4 regions of the Pantoea folii genome follow, and region 1 is predicted to be linked to each of the others. Evidence: predicted binding sites of a transcription regulator. Region 1 holds the regulator's gene; each other region holds the start of a gene.
What was found. The regulator CRP, encoded in region 1, controls carbon source genes, mostly activating them, when cyclic AMP is high. The targets are predictions, from matches to a motif close to ATGTGANNNNNNTCACAT.

Region 1 (4,885 bases):
GCGCGAGGGAACCGACTATGGTGAGCAGGAGCGCAGCCTGGAACAAAAAGTCGCCGACGTGCGCCGCCAGCTGGAGCGCGGAGACGTTGTGCTGGTGTGGTCGGAACTGCATGAATCCGTCAACATTATGCCGAAAGGCGAGTTTCGCGGTTAATGCACCGCGCAGTAATTCGTGGTAACAATGCTCATCGCCCGACTTCACAGGGAGTTCTGTTATGTCAGCCAGGCATCCAATCATTGCCGTGACCGGTTCCAGCGGTGCCGGTACCACGACCACCAGCCTCGCCTTCCGTAAGATTTTCCAGCAGCTGAATCTGCATGCTGCGGAAGTGGAAGGTGACAGTTTTCACCGTTATACCCGTCCAGAAATGGATATGGCGATCCGTAAGGCACGCGATCTGGGCCGTCATATTAGCTACTTCGGTCCGGAAGCCAATGACTTCGGGCTGCTGGAACAGACGTTTAAGCATTACGGAAAAACCGGGCTGGGTGAGTCGCGCAAATATCTGCACACCTACGACGAAGCGGTGCCGTGGAATCAGGTGCCGGGCACCTTTACGCCCTGGCAGCCGCTGCCGGAAAACACTGACGTGCTGTTCTATGAAGGATTACACGGTGGCGTGGTTACACAGCAGCACAACGTCGCCGAGCATGTCGATTTGCTGGTCGGCGTGGTGCCGATTGTCAATCTGGAGTGGATTCAAAAGCTGGTGCGCGACACCAGCGAGCGCGGCCATTCCCGTGAAGCGGTGATGGATTCAGTGGTGCGTTCAATGGAGGATTATATCAACTTCATCACGCCGCAGTTCTCGCGCACCCACATCAACTTCCAGCGTGTACCTACGGTGGATACGTCAAACCCATTTGCCGCACGTGAAATTCCCTCACTCGATGAAAGCTTTGTGGTGATTCACTTCCGTGGACTGGAAGGCATTGCTTACCCTTACCTGCTGGCGATGATCCAGGGCTCGTTCATTTCGCATATGAACACGCTGGTGGTGCCGGGCGGCAAAATGGGGCTGGCAATGGAGTTAATCATGACGCCACTGGTGCAGCGGCTGATTGAAGGTAAACGGATTGAATAATCCAGAAATTCTGTAGCGGCGGCCGTTTGGCCGCCCACTTATGTTATCGCTCAATCACTTCGTAACTGTGCGTCATTTTCACACTATTGCCGAGCATGATCGCCACCGAGCAATACTTCTCCGCCGACAGATCGACGGCCCGCGCCACCGCTTTATCGCTTAGCGCTGTGCCGCTAACGATAAAATGCAGGTTGATTTGCGTAAAAATACGTGGCGCTTCTTCCCGGCGCTCGGAGGTGAGTTTCACCTCGCAGTCAGCCACATCATTTCGGCCTTTTTGCAGGATCGATACCACGTCAATCGCGCTACAGCCGCCTGCTGCCATCAAAACCATCTCCATCGGGCTTGGCGCTTTGTCACCCGAGTTACCGTCCATTAATACCTGATGGCCTGATGAGGATTCTCCGAGAAAGGTCAGCCCTTCCACCCATTTCACTCGTGCCTGCATTATTCTTTCTCCTGAAGTGGCGGTTTTGCCGCCAGAGTACGCTTTCACTTGATAAACAGCAATCCAGACTCTTCCGCCTGTTGCTGAAGCGAGACAACAGAAGACAGCTTGCAAAAGCTGTGCTACAAACAGTGCTGAAAATATTTTCGTCATCACAGACGAAGGCGGGAAGAATCAAAAGCGTAGCTTAAGAATCACCCGGAAATAATTTTCCTTTACTGGAAACGCTCGACGATTACACCGCCTGACAGGGAAAACTGCCCCCTGTGTTTTGGGCACGATTACAACAGAGGATAATAGCGAATGGTTCTCGGCAAACCGCAAACAGACCCTACACTCGAATGGTTCCTGTCCCATTGCCATATTCACAAATATCCGTCCAAAAGCACGCTCATCCATCAGGGTGAGAAAGCGGAAACGCTGTACTACATCGTGAAAGGTTCCGTTGCGGTTCTGATCAAAGATGAAGAAGGCAAAGAGATGATCCTCTCCTACCTCAATCAGGGAGACTTCATCGGCGAACTCGGCCTGTTTGAAGAAGGCCAGGAACGTAGTGCCTGGGTACGTGCTAAGACTGCCTGCGAAGTGGCTGAAATTTCCTACAAAAAATTCCGTCAGCTGATTCAGGTAAACCCGGATATTTTAATGCGACTTTCGTCGCAAATGGCGCGTCGTCTGCAAGTCACCTCCGAGAAAGTGGGCAACCTTGCCTTCCTCGATGTGACGGGCCGTATTGCGCAAACACTGCTTAATCTGGCGAAACAACCCGATGCGATGACGCACCCCGACGGGATGCAAATCAAAATCACACGTCAGGAGATTGGTCAGATCGTGGGTTGCTCACGCGAAACCGTGGGTCGTATCCTGAAAATGCTGGAAGATCAGAACCTGATCTCCGCACACGGTAAAACCATCGTCGTCTACGGCACCCGCTAATTTCTTATCACCCACGGCGTGATGGCAACATCGCGCCGTTTTTGTTTGCGATGAGCTGATGTGGCGCCGAATCATCTATCATCCTGAGGTCAACTACGCACTGCGGCAAACGCTGGTGCTGTGCCTGCCTGTGGCACTAGGCTGGCTGTTTGGCGATCTGCAAAAAGGCCTGCTGTTCTCCTTAGTGCCTGCCTGCTGCAACATGGCGGGTCTCGATACCCCGCATAAACGCTTCTTTAAACGCCTGATTGTCGGCGGCTCCCTGTTTGCCACCGCCAGTTTTCTGATCCAATTTCTCACCAGTGACGCCATTCCGTTACCGCTGATCCTGTTTGTGCTGCCGCTGCTGATAGGCGTGACCGGCGAAATCAGCCCGCTGCACGGTCGCTTGTTGCCCGCCACACTGATTGCCGCCATCTTTAGCCTCAGCCTGGTAGGACGCATGCCCATGTGGGTGCCGCCGCTGCTGTATATCGGCGGCACGCTATGGTATGGCCTGTTTAACTGGTTCTGGTTCTGGCTGTGGAAAGAGCAGCCGATGCGCGAAACGCTCAGTCTGCTGTATCGGGAACTGGCGGATTACTGCGATGCCAAGTACACCTTGCTGACGCAGCTCACCGATCCGGAAAAAGCGCTGCCGCCGCTGCTGGCGCGTCAGCAAAAAGCCGTTGACCTGATCACCACCTGCTATCAGCAGATGCACATGCTCTCTGCCAGCCGCGATAACAGCCACAAGCGCCTGACGCGGGCTTTCCAGGTGGCGCTTGATTTGCAGGAGCACATCTCGGTGAGCCTGCACCAGCCGGAAGAAGTGCAAAAGCTGGTCGAGCAGAGTCACGCCGAAGCGGTGATCCGCTGGAATGCCAAAACCATCTCTGCGCGTCTGCGCCTGTTGGCCGATGCCATTCTCTATCATCAATTGCCCGATCGCTTCCACATGGAAAAGCAGCTCGGCGCGCTGGAAAAAATTGCGCGCCAGCATCCCGACAATCCGGTGGGCAACTTCTGCTATTACCATTTCAGCCGCATCGCCCGCGTGCTGCGCACCCAGAAACCTTTATACACCCGTGACCTGATGGCCGATCGCCAGCGCCGTTTGCCGCTGTTCCCGGCGCTGCGCAGCTATCTTTCGCTCAAGTCCGCTGCATTGCGCACCGCGGCTCGTATTTCGGTGATGCTGATGTTCGGCAGTGCGCTGGCGCTGTTCTTTAATATTCCCAAGCCTTACTGGATTCTGATGACCATCATGTTTGTCAGCCAGAATGGCTACAGCGCCACACGAGTGCGTATCCAGCACCGTGCGCTGGGGACCTTTGCCGGATTGCTGATCGCCGCAGGATCGCTACGGCTCGAAGTGCCCGAATCGATCACCCTGCTGTTTATGCTGGCCATCACCCTCGCCAGCTATCTGGTCACGCGCAAGTATTACGGCTGGTCGATGATTGGCTTCACCGTGACGGCGGTGTATTCGCTCCAGCTGTTGTCGCTGAACGGGGCGCAGTTCCTGCTGCCGCGCATGATGGATACCCTGATGGGCTGCCTGATCGCCTTTGCCGGTATGATCTGGCTGTGGCCACAGTGGCAGAGCGGATTACTGCGCAGCAACGCGCATGATGCGCTGGAGGCTTATCAGGAAGCCTTGCGGATGTTGCTGGGGCCGGAGCAATCTCCTGAAAAGCTGGCTTACCAGCGCATGAAGGTCAATCAGGCGCACAATGCACTGTTCAACTCACTGAATCAGGCATCGAGCGAACCGGGCTTCAACGCGCAGTACCTGAAAGATATGCGCATGTGGGTCACCCACAGCCAGTTCATTGTGGAGCATATTAACGCGATGACGATCCTGGCGCGTGAGCACACCATGCTGACGCCGAAGCTGGCGGAACGCTATCTGCAATCCTGTGAAATTGCGCTGCAGCGCTGTCAGCAGCGACTGGCGTATGACGGGCCAGGCAATGACAGCAATATTCTGGAAGCGCCGGAGAATATGAATGAAGGGCCGGTAACGATTGTCGAGCAGCATGTGAAGCGCATCCTGCAACACCTGAATGTGATGCACACCATCTCTTCACTGGCCTGGAGCCAGCGACCACATCACGGCCGCTGGCTGAAAGTTTTACGTCCGAAAGGATGATTACGCCGCCAGCACTTTCTCAATCGCTTGGGCGAAACGCGCCATCCCTTCTTCGATGTCAGTCGGCTCGATCACCAGTGACGGCACAAAACGAATCACATCAGTGCCTGCGGTCAGAACCATCAACCCTTCTGCTGCCGAGGCATTGAGGATATCGCGCGCTTTACTGGCGTGCTGTGGCTTCAGCGCTGCGCCAATCAGCAAACCTTTGCCGCGAATCTCACTGAAAAGATCATATTTGCTGTCAATCGCCTGCAGTGCCTCAACGAACTGCTGACGACG
Region 2 (4,885 bases), on a different contig from region 1:
GGTTTGCCGTTTTGCCATCGCGAATAACAGCGAGCGCGCCAGTGGCGCCTGCATCAGGCGATCGCGACGTGATAACTCACGGCGAACAACCTTTCCTTTATGCACACGCGCAATCGCCGTTTCCAGCAAGATGGATTGAGGCACTGCATCGTCAACGATACCCAGTTTCAACGCCTGTTTAGCGCGCAGCTGCTTACCACTCAGAATCAGCGGTAGCGCTTGTGGCACCCCAATCAGTTTTGGCAGGCGCTGCGTCCCGCCTGAGCCAGGTAACAGGCCCAACTGCACTTCCGGCAGGCCCAGGCGGGTTTTATCATCCAGCGTGCAGATACGTGCGCTGCAGGCCAGCGCCAATTCCAGGCCGCCGCCGAGACAGGCACCGTGGATCGCCGCGACCACCGGGAAAGGCAGCGCCGCAATCTCCGCCATTACCTCTTGCCCCTGGCGGGCTAAAGCTTCCGCTTCTTCTGCCGTCAGGCAATCGGCGATCATGCTGATGTCCGCACCGGCGACAAAATTATCGCTTTTACCCGAAATCAGCACTAATCCCGCCAGCTTCGGATTGCTGCGCGCTTCAGCCAGCACCGCTTTTATTTGTGGGACAAACTCCGCTTTCAGCGTGTTCATCTTTTCGCCCGGCACGTCGATGGTAATGATGCCGACATGATCGAGGCGCATGTGTAAATGGAATGCAGATGCGCTCATTATTCGGCCTCCAGAACCATTGCGCTGCCTAATCCGCCCGCTGCACAGGCGGTCACCAGTCCTAATCCCCCGCCGCGTCGCCGCAGTTCATGCAACGTTTGGGTGATCATACGCGCGCCAGTGGCAGCAAACGGATGGCCGTAAGCAATGGAGCCGCCCAACACATTGAAACGTTCTTCATTCACTTCACCCAAGGCATGCGGGCGATTCAGTACCTCTCGCGCAAAACGCTCATCACGGAACATTTTCAGATTGGCCAGCGTCTGTGCCGCAAAGGCTTCGTGCATATCGATCAACGTCAGGTCGTTGAGGGTAATGCCAGCGCGATCCAGCGCCAGCGGTGAGGCATAAGCGGGACCCAGCAACATATCCTGCCAGACATCAATCGCAGTAAACGCGTAGCTGCGCAGATAGCCAAGCGGCGCAATTCCCAGTTCTTGTGCACGGCCTTCACGCATCAAAATCACCGCGGCCGCGCCATCGGTCAGCGGTGTGCTGTTGGCTGCCGTGACGGAACCGTGGCGACGATCAAAGGCCGGTCGCAATTTTGCGTAGTCGCTAGCGCTGGCATTAAAGCGAATGTTGTTGTCCTGCTCAATTGGTGCTTTCCATGGCGGTACAAAGGCCGCCATCACTTCCTGCGCCAGCACGCCTGACTGCCAGGCACGTGCTGCGTGCTGATGTGAGCGCAGCGCCAGAGCATCTTGTTGTTCACGTGTGATGCCGTGGGTTTTCGCCATTTGTTCGGCGGTATCACCCATGCGTAAGCCGGTGGAATACTCTGCAACCGCAGGCGGCACCGGCAACAGATCGCGTGGGCGCAGACGGCGTAAGATTTGCAGCTTTTTGCTGAAGGTTCGTGCTTTGTTGAGATCGACCAACGCGCGCGCCAGCGTCTTGCTGACGCCAATAGGCAGTACCGATGAGGAGTCTGCACCACCGGCAATACCCGCATCAATGGTGCCCGCCATCAGGCTTTCCGCCACATTCGCCACCGCCTGAAAACTGGTGGCACAGGCACGACTGACGCTGTACGCATCAGTGTGCACGCTCAATCCGCTGCTCAGCACGATTTCGCGCGCAATATTGGGCGCTTCCGGCATTTGCACCACCTGGCCAAATACCAGTTGATCGATAACGTCGACCGGCAATTCGCTGCGCGCCATCAACTCTGACACCACCATGCGCCCCAACTCCAGCGCGGGAATGCCATGAAAATCACTCGCCTGACGGGCGAAAGGCGTGCGTAATCCATGGGTTATGGCGATTCGTTCGCCCTGACGCGTCAGCAGCGGCTGCGCTTTGCTCATTGCACTCACCTGTAATTTACGACCGTAGCATCATTGCCAAACAGGTCTGACCTGATCATCAGTGTTAACCAGGTGTTGCTCAGTCGCCAATAACAGAAGAAAAAAAGTGCGAGGGAAGACACGAAAAAGAGAAAACGCTGCCGGAAGGGCTTCCGGCAGCGACAGGATTAGCGTAAGCCGAGTTGAAAAATCAAGGTTTCGGCCTGGCAGGCAAAAGTGAAATCAACATTCAGGCGTATGCCTGGCGCTTCTTCAATGAATTCTGCGTGAATCTCGCAAGGCTCGGATTCAACCTGACGCGCTTTGTCCGTCAGGTGCTTCAGCATCGCTTCAGCCGCATGACGATTGGCAAAAGCGCCAGACCAGCTCGCCGTGCAATCGGTATTGTCCATTACGGTGCCTACATCTACGCAGCAGCACGCCGCCGTTTCCGTGGCACTGCATTTTTTAATGGCATCAGTCATTGTTTTCTCCTGACGATAAATCGACACAATCGGATCATTTTCTGACACAAAGTGTACGCCCCGCGCGGTCTGGCTTCTATCTCTCAGCGGCTAAGTGACGAATATCACACTAAAAATTGATCCAGAACAAATTTGACCGCTATGCTAGATGAGCATCGACAAGATTTTGTTAAGCAGATCTGATTTTATCGATCAAATCGGAAATATTTAAAAAACATTATTGCAACATATACACAGGTCAGACCTATACTCGTCGCACTGGTCTGATATGTGCCTTTGTCATCAGTCCCTACAATCCGCCGTCCTTTGTTACGCGACGTAACAACGTTTAATAATAAATCTAGATGAGGTTGTGGTCATGAACCATAAGAACCTGTTTGCAAAGTCAGCTGTGGCAGCTGCAGTGGCGCTTATCTCTTCCCAGGTTTACGCCGCAGGCTTTCAACTTAATGAATTCTCAGCAATTGGTTTAGGTCGTGCTTATTCGGGTGAAGGTGCGATGGGCGATACCGCCGCATCTGCCAGTCGTAACCCGGCGACCATGGCATTGATGGATCGCCCTTCTTTCTCCATCGGTACCGTTTATATTGATCCGGAAGTGGATATCAGCGGCCAGAGCCCAACCGGCAACAGCCTGAATGCGAAAAACATCGCACCGAATCAGTGGATCCCTAACCTCCATTACGTTCATCCGATTAACGATCAGTGGTGGGTAGGCGCATCCGTCACCTCTAACTATGGTCTGGCGACAGAGTTCAATGACGGTTACACCGCCGGCGGTTACGGTGGTAAAACCGACCTGATGACCGGTAACTTTAACCTTAGCACCGCTTATCGTTTGAATGAGCACTTCAGCTTTGGTGTTGGCTTTGATGCGGTTTACGCTAAAGCAAAAATCGAACGTTATGCGGGTGAAGCCGGCGCTCGCGTCGGCATGCCAGCGGATACTCAGGTTGCCCACCTGAAAGGTGACGAATGGGGTTACGGCTGGAACGCCGGCATCCTTTATGAAGTGGATAAAAACAACCGCTTCGGCTTCACCTATCGTTCAGAAGTGAAAATCGACTTTGACGGCGATTATAAGAGCAGCATTCCAACGGCTTACAACGGTACACCGCAGGCGATTGCTTTAGGTCTGCCATATGGCACCAGCGGCCAGACCATTCCGGGTTCACTCACGCTGAACCTGCCAGAGATGTGGGAAGTGTCGGGCTGGCATAAAGTGGCACCGCAGTGGGCCGTACACTATAGCCTGACCTACACCAGCTGGAGCCAGTTCCAGGAGCTGAAGGCCACTGGCAGCAATGGTCAGACGCTGTTCTATAAAGATGAAGGCTTCAAGGATGCATATCGCATCGCACTGGGTACCACTTACTTCTACGACGATAACTGGACCTTCCGTACCGGTATCGCGTTTGATGATAGCCCGGTTCCTGCCGACAAACGCTCTATCTCAATTCCGGATCAGGACCGTCTGTGGTTGAGCGCCGGTGCTTCTTATGCCTTCAATGAAAATGCGTCAGTTGACCTCGGTATCTCTTACATGCACGGCCAGAAAGTCACGGTGAAAGAAGGCCCTTACACCTTTAACTCCGAAGGCAAAGCCTGGCTGTACGGCGCGAACTTTAACTACAAGTTCTGATGCTGAAATCAGTGTGAAAAACGGCGACAGTGATGTCGCCGTTTTTTATTGCCGGCGCGACACCGGCCAGTGTTCTGCCAGAAAATCGATAAAACAACGTACGCGCGGTGATAAATAGCGCCCTGGCCAAATGGCCGAAAAACCACTTTCGCGGATACAGCTTCCCGGCAGCACTTCAATCAACTCGCCCTGGTCCAGTAATTCCCAGACGACGAAATCCGGCACATAGCTGATCCCCATTCCGGCCAGCGTACTCTGCACCATGGCTTCAATGTTATTCACCGTCAGCTTTTTTACGGGTTGGAAATCCCCCGTCACCCGCAGATCGTCCAGCTCCCAATGTTGAATCAATCCCGTGGCGGGAAAGCGGAAAAGGATACAGTGGTGATCGATAAGATCTGCACTTAATGCTGGCCTGCCGTGCGCGGCAATATAGGCTGGGCTGGCACACAGCACAAAACGAAAAGGCCCCAACGCTCTCGCCTGTAAACGTGAATCCTGCATCTCGCCGCTGCGAATCGCGACGTCAAAACCTTCATCGATGACATTGACCAGCCGATCACTAAAATCACAATCCAATTCAACATCAGGATAGAGCTGACTAAATTGAGGCAGCAACGGCGTTATCAGCCGATATCCAACCACCGGCAGCGACACATGCAGTTTACCGCTCGGATGCGCCACCGTTTGAGTCATCTCGGCCTCAACATCACGCAGCTGTTCCAGAATGGGACGTGTGCGTGCCAATAGCAACGCACCTTCAA
Region 3 (4,885 bases), on a different contig from region 1:
CAGCAGGTTGTTATCGAAAACATCAACGCACTGGTTGCTGAAGCAGGCAAACCACGTTGGGACTGGCAGCCAGAGCCAGCGAACGATGCACTGATTGCACGTGTTGCTGCACTGGCAGAAGCCGGTATCGCTGATGCTTACCGCATCACGGATAAACAAGAGCGTTACACTCAGGTTGGCGCAGTTAAAGACGCGACTATTGCTGCCCTTCAGGCTGAAGACGAAACGCTGGATGCTGGCGAAATCGCTGACATCGTTCACGATCTCGAGAAGAGCGTCGTGCGTAGCCGTATCATCCGTGGTGAGCCACGTATCGATGGCCGCGAAAAAGATATGATCCGTGGTCTGGATGTACGTACTGGCGTGCTGCCACGTACTCACGGTTCTTCTCTGTTCACCCGTGGTGAAACGCAGGCACTGGTTACCGCAACACTGGGTACCGCCCGTGATGCGCAGAACCTGGATGAGCTGATGGGCGAGCGTACTGATAGCTTCCTGTTCCACTATAACTTCCCTCCATACTCAGTGGGCGAAACCGGCATGGTTGGTTCACCGAAGCGTCGTGAAATTGGTCACGGTCGTCTGGCGAAGCGTGGCGTGCTGGCAGTCATGCCGAAGCAGGAAGAGTTCCCGTACACCGTCCGTGTAGTGTCAGAAATCACCGAATCTAACGGTTCTTCTTCAATGGCTTCTGTGTGTGGTGCTTCTCTGGCACTGATGGACGCAGGCGTACCGATCAAAGCAGCCGTAGCCGGTATTGCGATGGGTCTGGTTAAAGAAGACGAAAACTTCGTGGTTCTGTCTGACATCCTGGGCGATGAAGATCACCTCGGCGATATGGACTTCAAAGTAGCGGGTAGCCGCGACGGTATCACTGCACTGCAGATGGATATCAAAATTGAAGGTATCACCCGTGAGATCATGCAGGTTGCACTGAATCAGGCTAAGGGCGCGCGTCTGCACATCCTGAGCGTGATGGAGCAGGCCATCAGCACCCCACGTCAGGAAATCTCTGAGTTCGCACCACGTATCTATACCATCAAGATCAGCTCAGACAAGATCAAAGATGTTATTGGTAAAGGCGGTTCTGTTATTCGTGCGCTGACCGAAGAAACCGGCACCACCATCGAAATCGAAGATGATGGCACCGTGAAAATCGCAGCAACCGACGGCAACAAAGCGAAGGAAGCGATTCGTCGTATCGAAGAGATCACCGCTGAAATCGAAGTGGGTCGTATCTACTCTGGTAAAGTGACGCGTATCGTTGATTTCGGTGCCTTCGTGGCCATCGGCGGCGGTAAAGAAGGTCTGGTCCATATCTCTCAGATCGCTGATAAGCGTGTTGAGAAAGTGACCGACTATCTGCAGATGGGTCAGGAAGTTCCAGTGAAAGTGATGGAAGTGGACCGTCAGGGCCGCGTACGCCTGAGCATCAAAGAAGCGACAGAGCAGAAACCAGCGGAAGAAACCCCTGCTGCAACGAATGCATCTGACGCCGAGTAAGCGTTTACTGATTGGCCTCTCCCTGCAATTTGGGGAGAGGTATTTGGATCATCGCGAGGGCGGGAATCCTTGTGCACAGCAGGCGGATGACAGGATGGTTATCCCAATGTTTGTATTCGGGAGTGGGAAATGAAGCCTTTTTTGCGCTGGTGTTTTGTTGCGACAGCTATCACGCTGGCAGGATGCAGCAACTCCAATTGGCGTAAGAACGAAGTTCTGGCAGTACCTTTGCAGCCCACACTGCAGCAAGAGGTGATCCTGGCGCGAATGGAACAAATTCTTGCCAGTCGTGCCCTGACCGATGATGAACGCGCACAGCTATTATATGAGCGCGGAGTGTTGTATGATAGTTTGGGTCTGAGGGCATTAGCGCGGAACGATTTCTCGCAAGCGCTGTCTATAAGACCGGATATGCCTGAGGTGTTTAACTACCTCGGTATATATTTAACGCAGGCAGGCAACTTTGATGCTGCCTATGAAGCGTTTGATTCTGTACTTGAGCTTGATCCAACTTACAACTATGCGCATTTAAACCGTGGTATCGCCCTCTATTACGGCGGTCGATACAAGTTAGCGCAAGATGATCTGCTGGCGTTTTATCAAGACGATCCTAACGATCCTTTCCGCAGCCTTTGGCTCTATCTCGTTGAAAGCGATATGGATGCCGACAAGGCCAAAGTCACGCTGAGAGAGCGACATGACAAAGCGGTCCGGGACCAATGGGGATGGAATATTGTCGAGTTCTACCTTGGCGACATCAGTGAAAAAACGCTGATGGAACGTCTCAAGGCGGACGCAACGGATAACACCTCGCTCGCTGAACATCTCAGTGAAACCAACTTCTATTTAGGTAAGTACTACCTAAGTCTGGGGGAGAAGGACGACGCGAAAGCGTTGTTCAAACTGGCGGTCGCTAACAATGTTAACAACTTTGTTGAGCACCGATACGCATTGTTGGAACTGGCGCAACTCGGCCAGACACAAGACGATTTATCAGAATCTGACCAGCAATAGCTGACGAACTTTTATTGCCTGAATACTTGTAAAGTCATCATCTTCGAGGTGAGGGCTTTTCTGTTCGTCAAAACTTCTAATTTGAGCCGGTTCACACTTTTTGATGAAAATGACTGAAAATTTTCACGACGAGTTATGTAGACTGGCCGCCGCAATCCAAGAGGCACGTGTACTACATGACTGATATTCAAACCACTTTTTCTGACCTTGGCCTGAACGCTGACATCCTCGAATCACTGACCGGTATGGGCTACGAAAAGCCATCCCCAATCCAGGCTGAGTGTATTCCTCACCTGCTGGCGGGCCGTGATGTGCTGGGTATGGCGCAGACCGGGAGTGGTAAAACAGCGGCATTCTCCCTGCCGTTACTGAACAACATTGATCCATCTGTCCGCGCACCACAGATCCTGGTGCTGGCTCCAACCCGTGAACTGGCTGTTCAGGTTGCTGAAGCCATGACGGAATTCTCTAAACACATGCGTGGCGTGAACGTGGTTGCCCTGTACGGCGGCCAGCGCTATGACGTTCAGCTGCGCGCACTGCGCCAGGGACCACAGGTTGTCGTAGGTACGCCTGGTCGTCTGCTGGATCACCTGAAACGCGGCACGTTAGATCTGTCTAACCTGCGCGGCCTGGTGCTGGACGAAGCTGATGAAATGCTGCGTATGGGCTTCATCGAAGACGTTGAAACCATCATGGCGCAGATCCCAGACGGTCATCAGACCGCGCTGTTCTCAGCGACCATGCCAGAAGCGATTCGTCGTATCACCAAACGCTTCATGAAAGATCCACAGGAAGTGCGCATTCAGTCAAGCCTGACCACGCGTCCTGACATTTCTCAGTCTTACTGGACCGCTTATGGCCGTAAAACTGACGCGCTGGTGCGTTTCCTGGAAGCGGAAGACTTTGATGCTGCCATCATCTTCGTGCGTACCAAAAACGCTACGCTGGAAGTGGCTGAAGCGCTGGAGCGCAGCGGCTATAACAGCGCAGCACTGAACGGTGACATGAACCAGGCTCTGCGTGAGCAGACACTGGAGCGCCTGAAAGATGGTCGTCTGGATATCCTGATCGCGACCGACGTTGCAGCACGTGGTCTGGACGTTGAGCGTATCAGCCTGGTTGTTAACTATGACATCCCAATGGATGCTGAGTCTTACGTTCACCGTATCGGTCGTACCGGTCGTGCGGGTCGTGCTGGCCGTGCGCTGCTGTTCGTTGAGAACCGCGAGCGTCGTCTGCTGCGTAACATCGAACGCACCATGAAGTTGACTATTCCAGAAGTTGAACTGCCAAATGCAGAACTGCTGAGCGAGCGCCGTCTGGCTAAATTCGCCGCCAAAGTACAGCTGCAGCTGGAAAGCAGCGATCTGGATATGTACCGTGCACTGCTGAGCAAAATGCAGCCGGGCGAAGATCTGGATCTCGAAACACTGGCCGCAGCACTGCTGAAAATGGCACAGGGCGAACGTCCACTGATTCTGCCACCAGAAGCACCACGCCCACCACGTCGTGAGTTCCGCGACCGCGATGATCGTCGCGATTCACGTGACTCACGTGGTCCACGCGAAAGCCGCGGTGACCGTGATGGCGCTCCACGTCGCGAACGTCGTGACGTTGGCGAAATGCAGCTGTACCGCATTGAAGTGGGCCGTGATGATGGTGTTGAAGTTCGTCATATCGTGGGCGCGATTGCTAACGAAGGCGACATCAGCAGCCGTTACATCGGTAACATCAAGCTGTTTGGTACGCACTCAACCATCGAGCTGCCTAAAGGTATGCCGGGCGAAGTTCTGCAGCACTTCACTCGCACGCGCATCCTGAACAAGCCGATGAACATGCAGTTGATGGGGGATGCTCCTGCGTTCGAGCGTAGTGAACGTCGTCCAGGCGGTCGTGATGGCGAGCGTCGTGGTAATGGCGCACCGCGTGGCGAAGGCGCACCGCGTCGTTTCTCTGAGCGTCGTGAAGGTGGCCGTGAAGGCGGACGCTTCAGCCGTGAAGGCGGTCGTGGCCCACGTCCAGAAGGTGCTTCTGCACCACGTCGTCGTGACGCGTAAGCACTAAACGCAAACAGTAAAAAGGGACGCCACGGCGTCCCTTTTTTATATTCGTAAAATAATGTTTACACGCCGCCGGCAATCAATACGCGCTCTCCACTCACGTAGGCTGACTCTTCTGATGCCAGAAACAGGGCAACCTGCGCCACATCTTCCGGCAGACCAAACCGTCCCAACGGCGTAGCAGCGATCAGCTTCGCTTTGACATCCGGATTCATCTTCTTCGCTGCCAGTAAACCTTCGGTCAGGATGATTCCTGGTGCCAGCGCATTGACGCGAATATTACGTGGCCCCAATTCACGAGCCAG
Region 4 (4,885 bases), on a different contig from region 1:
TTCTGAATGCCATTGAACGCCTTCCTGGCTTTGGGTTTTTGATATAGATTCATTTCATCCCAAATGCAGAAAAATACTACAATCATTGGAAATACGGCATAACCTGTTTGTGAAAATCACAGGGTGTGCCAGTAAACCTTTGCTTCGAATTCAGGCTGAAATCGTTTACATCCGCAGAGTTTCGCACCAGGTTTAATCGGAATTTTCCTGAATTCATTCAAAGAATCCTGACGGGAGTCTCATTTTTCGGACCAGTTTGGTTTGAAGTTATTAATTTAAGTCAGGCCCACTGAGCGCTTGTTAATTCATTTCAAGGACGTTGTACCGAAAGGCAGTTGCTGTAAGTAATACTAAGGATCAGTCGATGAAATTGAGCGTAATGTCTAATGCCGCCTGGATGATGTCTGAGAAGATCGTCTCGGTGTTCGGCGTCATATTTGTGACCTCCTACGTGGCGAAGTCATTTGGCCCTACCATATTCGGTCAGATGGCGTTTTCAACCTCGTTGTTCTCGATGGTACAGACCGTAGCGATTTTCGGTACCGAAACCATCCTGTTCAAACGCATCAGCAAAAGCGCGCCGAAAGGCCTGCGGCTGATGGCGGTGGCCCGCACCATGCGGTTGGTCTTGTTGTTGCTGACCTCTATCCCGGTGTTGATTTGGGTGTGGTACAACATGCAGGAAAATTTCCTCGCATTTGCCCTGGCCTCGTTTATCTCCTCCGTTTTTGTGACGCAGGATACGTTCAGCGTTTACAACAATGCGCGTCTGGCTTCCCGACTCAACACCGTGGCCAACTCGGTCGGCCTGCTGTTGGGCTTTACCCTGAGTTTCGCCATTGCCTGGCTGCATCTCAATCCCTTGTGGCTGACGCTGTCGATTGTCATGGTCACGCTGGTGCCGTACGTCATCAAACGGTCTAATTTTTATCGCGAAAACCAGGACATGGCGCCGCCACAGGAGAAGCGCAATACCTACCTGCGTTATCTGCTGTACGCAGGTTTACCGTTGGCGATTTCCAGCATCTTCATTTCTGTGCAGGTTAAGGCGGCCCAGATGTTTTTGGCGGGCATTGCCTCCGCTCGCGACCTCGGCCTGTTTGCTGCCGCCAATACCATTTCGGCGTCCTGGATATTCATTCCGGTTGCCATCATCACTTCCTGCTTCTCGGAGATATTCCGGGAGCGCGGAGCAGCCGCCATCAAGCTCACTGCGCGGCTGAACGGCTATGTCATGGGTGTTTCATTGTTGTTGTTAGCGGTGATTGCGCTGTATGGCGAGCAAATCATCATCGCTTTGTATGGTCACGAGTACACACAGTCAGGGAGTCTCATTACGTTACTGTCGTTAGCAACCTGCTTTTCGGCAATGGGGACCGTAGCGTATCGCTACATGGTGAAAGAGGGCGGATTTAACTATCTGCTGAAGAAGATCATCTGCCTGATGGTGATCAGTCTGCCGCTGTCGTGGTGGCTGATCCAGGGCTACGGCATCATGGGTGCCGCCTGGAGCGTCTTCATCTCTGAACTTCTGTCCCTCACCGTAATGAATTACTTCTTCAATAACGGCGTCATTCAGAAGATTCAAGTTTCCTCACTCAACTACAAAACCTACAAATGAGGTCCGATATGCTCAAGTTGAAAGATGAACTCAGAAGAAGTGTCCAGTACTTCATCAAGAAGATGCCCTGGGCTTACCAGGACCGCATCTATTACTTTCATAAATTCCGCAAACTGCCCAATTTGCGTCAACCGAAAGTGTTTAATGAGAAGGTGCTGTACCGGAAATTCGTTTTTGGCGATTACCAAATCTATGGCCGCCTGTCGGATAAATATTCGGTGCGCGAATACATCGCCGAGAAAGTGGGCAGCGAATACCTGATCCCACTGGTGTATGAGACCAGCGACCCGCACTCGCTGCATACGCTGCCGAGCTGGAAGAACACGGTAATTAAGCCCAATCACGGCTCCAATATGGTGGAAATTCTGCTGGAAGAGCCGGATGCGCTGAAGAAGCAGAAAATTATCAGTGACTGCCATCGCTGGTTGAAGACCGACTTTGCCAATGAAGCGCGTGAGATTCACTATCGCTACATCAAGCCGCGTATCCTGGTGGAGCAGTACATTGGTGATGGCAAAACCGCGCCGATTGATTACAAGTTTCACATGTTCAACAAGCGTGACGGCAGCTTTGAATATGTGCTTCAGGTAATTTACAACCGATGTAACCCGTTACTGTCGATGAATTTTTATGTGAACAACCTCAATGAGGCGTACCACAAAATTCGCGATACCGGGCTGGATGTGAATCCACAAATGGCGCAGTTACAGCACGCATTAGCGCTGAGTAAAACCCTGGCGAGCGATTTTGATTATGTGCGTGTGGACTGGTATATCGATGGTGATCGGATTTACTTTGGCGAGCTGACGTTTACGCCAGGTGCCGGGTTGGTAACCGGGTTGGACCGTGGATTAAACCAGATGATGGGTGATATGTGGATTCAAGACCGCCGCGGTACGCAGATACCGGGTGTGACGGTGCCGGAAGTCGCTATTCCAGCCGTATTGAAGAAAATTTGAGTATCACACAGCAAAATAAAAAACCCCGCTTAGCGGGGTTTTTTATTAGCTGCGATTAAGGCATCGGCCAATCAGCAGGCGTCTGGCTCATCACTTCAACGAAGGCGTTTTTGGAGATTTCCATGAAGTTGTGCAGATTTTCCATGCTGAGGGTAATGCCGAGCAGGCCGGTAACGAACCAGCATGACATGCCTACACCAATACCGCCGCACATCAGTGCCATCACGTGGTGACTGTTCTGACGCAGTTTAATTTTCATGGTGCTGGCAAAGAACATCATGATGGCGCTGAGTAGCTCCCAACGCATGACGATTAAACTGGTGGTTAACGTAGCCATCTGCAAAAACCTCTTCAAATCAGTAATATCCCTGACATTGATTGGACATCACTGGCGGCAAAGAAGGAGGGTCAGGGAGGCCCTTCTGGCCGTCTTACGCGGGGGTAAATCTGTGACTTGGGTCACATTATATCACCCGATTTGAAAGTTTGAACAAAATTTATACCTGGTATGGTAGAAAGATTTTTATCGAAGCGGGGGAGATGGCAGAGGCAAAGCGGGAAGGTGCGCCCGTGAAGGGCGCGCAGAATGTCACTGAACCGGGCAGCACTCGCCGGTTGTGCGCTGGGCAAAGCTGTTCATGTTTTCACTGCAATCGAAACTCAGCAGACGCGGACGCTGAATCATCGCCTGACGGCGCATGGTGTGACGATAGGCGGTCGGCGTCTGGGAAAACTGACGGCGGAACACGCGCGAAAAAGTTTGCTGTGAATCGTAACCGTATTGCATCGCGATATCGAACACTGGACGCTGGGTCTGGCGTAACGCTTCAGCGGCCAGAGTCAGGCGGCGCTCACGAATATAGCCACCCAGCGTTTGTTTCGTCACGGTACGGAACATACGCTGCAGGTGCCATTTTGAGTAGCCAGATTTTGCTGCCACTTCGTCGATCGACAGGGCCTTATCCAGATTTTCATCGATCCAATGTGTCAGTGAATGAATGATTTCCTGTTGCATCATAGCCTCATCCTTCTGAAAGGTTTATCGGGTTTGAAATTCGAAGTTTTGATGGGGTGCGAGTATAATTCCTCAAGTTAACTTGAGGTAAAGGCCCTAAATGAAAAAAGAACGCAATTACCCAAAACCGGTGTTAACGCCGGGTGAAGTGGCGAAACGTAGCGGCGTGGCCGTTTCCGCGCTGCACTTTTATGAAACCAAAGGTTTAATTTTCAGTTCGCGCAATGGCGGCAATCAACGGCGTTACAGCCGCGATGTGCTGCGCCGTGTGGCGATTATCAAGATTGCGCAGCGCATCGGTATTCCGCTGGCCACTGTCAGCGACAGTTTGATGCATGTACCAGCCAACAAGCGTATGTCGACGCAGGAGTGGGATGCGCTGACGCAGCACTGGCGTGAAGAGCTGGATAAGCGTATCGAAACCCTGACGCGCCTGCGTAACGATTTGGACGGGTGTATTGGCTGTGGCTGCTTATCGATGCGTGATTGTCCACTGCGCAATCCCGGTGACCGTCTGGCACAGCAAGGTTCGGGGGCGGTGTTACTCGATCCTGAGCAAGACGAGCACAAAGGTTAATCCGCTATACTTGCCGGGAGACTTTGACCGGCAAGGAAAACCGCATGATTACCGTTCACCATCTGGAAAATTCCCGTTCGCATCGCGTGTTGTGGCTGCTGGAAGAGCTGTCGGTGCCGTATCAAATTAAACGTTATCAGCGCGAAGACACGCTGCTGGCACCAGAGTCATTAAAGAAAATTCACCCGTTGGGGAAGTCGCCGGTTATTACTGATGGCAATCGGGTGATCGCCGAGTCAGGGGCGATTCTGGCGTATCTGCAGCAGAAATATGACAGCGAGCATTTGTTCGCCATCACGGACGAGGATGAACAGATTCAGGCGCGTTACTGGCTGCATTACGCAGAAGGGTCGCTGATGCCATTGCTGGTGATGAAGCTGGTGTTTGGGCAACTCGGGAAGAAGCCGGTGCCGTGGATTTTACGTCCGGCAGGCGTGGCGTTGAGCAAAGGGATTCAGAAGGCCTGGTTGAACAAGCAGCTAAAACTGCACGGCGACGTGATTGAGCAGCATCTTAGCCAGCATCGTTATTTCGCCGGGTCACGGTTTAGCATCGCCGATGTGCAGATGAGTTTCCCGCTGCTGGCGTTGCAAGTGCGGGGATCGCTGAATGAGATGCCGTCCACCGCGCGCTGGCTGGAAGCAATGCAGCAACGTGCTGCCTGGCAACGCGCGATTGAGCAGGGCGGGGTTATCTCGTTCAGCTAAGTTGGT

Region 2: a site for CRP is predicted at 2,572-2,589, ahead of AC1MDE_RS18035 (YfcZ/YiiS family protein). Genes of this name have one in related genera too.
Region 3: a site for CRP is predicted at 2,597-2,614, ahead of yrbN (protein YrbN). Genes of this name have one in related genera too.
Region 4: a site for CRP is predicted at 3,028-3,045, ahead of AC1MDE_RS11575 (YjcB family protein). Genes of this name have one in related genera too.

Annotation. Positions count from the first base shown of each region.
Region 1 is NZ_JBWXON010000022.1:45,457-50,341, forward strand. It holds gene AC1MDE_RS21800 (YheU family protein) at 1-154, shown strand, start outside; gene AC1MDE_RS21805 (phosphoribulokinase) at 216-1,085, shown strand; gene AC1MDE_RS21810 (OsmC family protein) at 1,129-1,533, opposite strand; gene crp (cAMP-activated global transcriptional regulator CRP) at 1,837-2,469, shown strand; gene AC1MDE_RS21820 (YccS/YhfK family putative transporter) at 2,528-4,603, shown strand; gene argD (bifunctional acetylornithine/succinyldiaminopimelate transaminase) at 4,604-4,885, opposite strand, start outside.
Region 2 is NZ_JBWXON010000016.1:51,300-56,184, forward strand. It holds gene fadJ (fatty acid oxidation complex subunit alpha FadJ) at 1-705, opposite strand, end outside; gene fadI (acetyl-CoA C-acyltransferase FadI) at 705-2,015, opposite strand; gene AC1MDE_RS18035 (YfcZ/YiiS family protein) at 2,183-2,479, opposite strand; gene fadL (long-chain fatty acid transporter FadL) at 2,838-4,121, shown strand; gene AC1MDE_RS18045 (LysR family transcriptional regulator) at 4,167-4,885, opposite strand, start outside.
Region 3 is NZ_JBWXON010000014.1:65,355-70,239, forward strand. It holds gene pnp (polyribonucleotide nucleotidyltransferase) at 1-1,503, shown strand, start outside; gene nlpI (lipoprotein NlpI) at 1,633-2,517, shown strand; gene yrbN (protein YrbN) at 2,627-2,701, shown strand; gene AC1MDE_RS16610 (DEAD/DEAH family ATP-dependent RNA helicase) at 2,694-4,577, shown strand; gene AC1MDE_RS16615 (SDR family NAD(P)-dependent oxidoreductase) at 4,643-4,885, opposite strand, start outside.
Region 4 is NZ_JBWXON010000008.1:120,544-125,428, reverse strand. It holds gene AC1MDE_RS11585 (oligosaccharide flippase family protein) at 365-1,621, shown strand; gene AC1MDE_RS11580 (ATP-grasp fold amidoligase family protein) at 1,630-2,580, shown strand; gene AC1MDE_RS11575 (YjcB family protein) at 2,636-2,917, opposite strand; gene soxS (superoxide response transcriptional regulator SoxS) at 3,170-3,598, opposite strand; gene soxR (redox-sensitive transcriptional activator SoxR) at 3,696-4,172, shown strand; gene AC1MDE_RS11560 (glutathione S-transferase family protein) at 4,217-4,879, shown strand.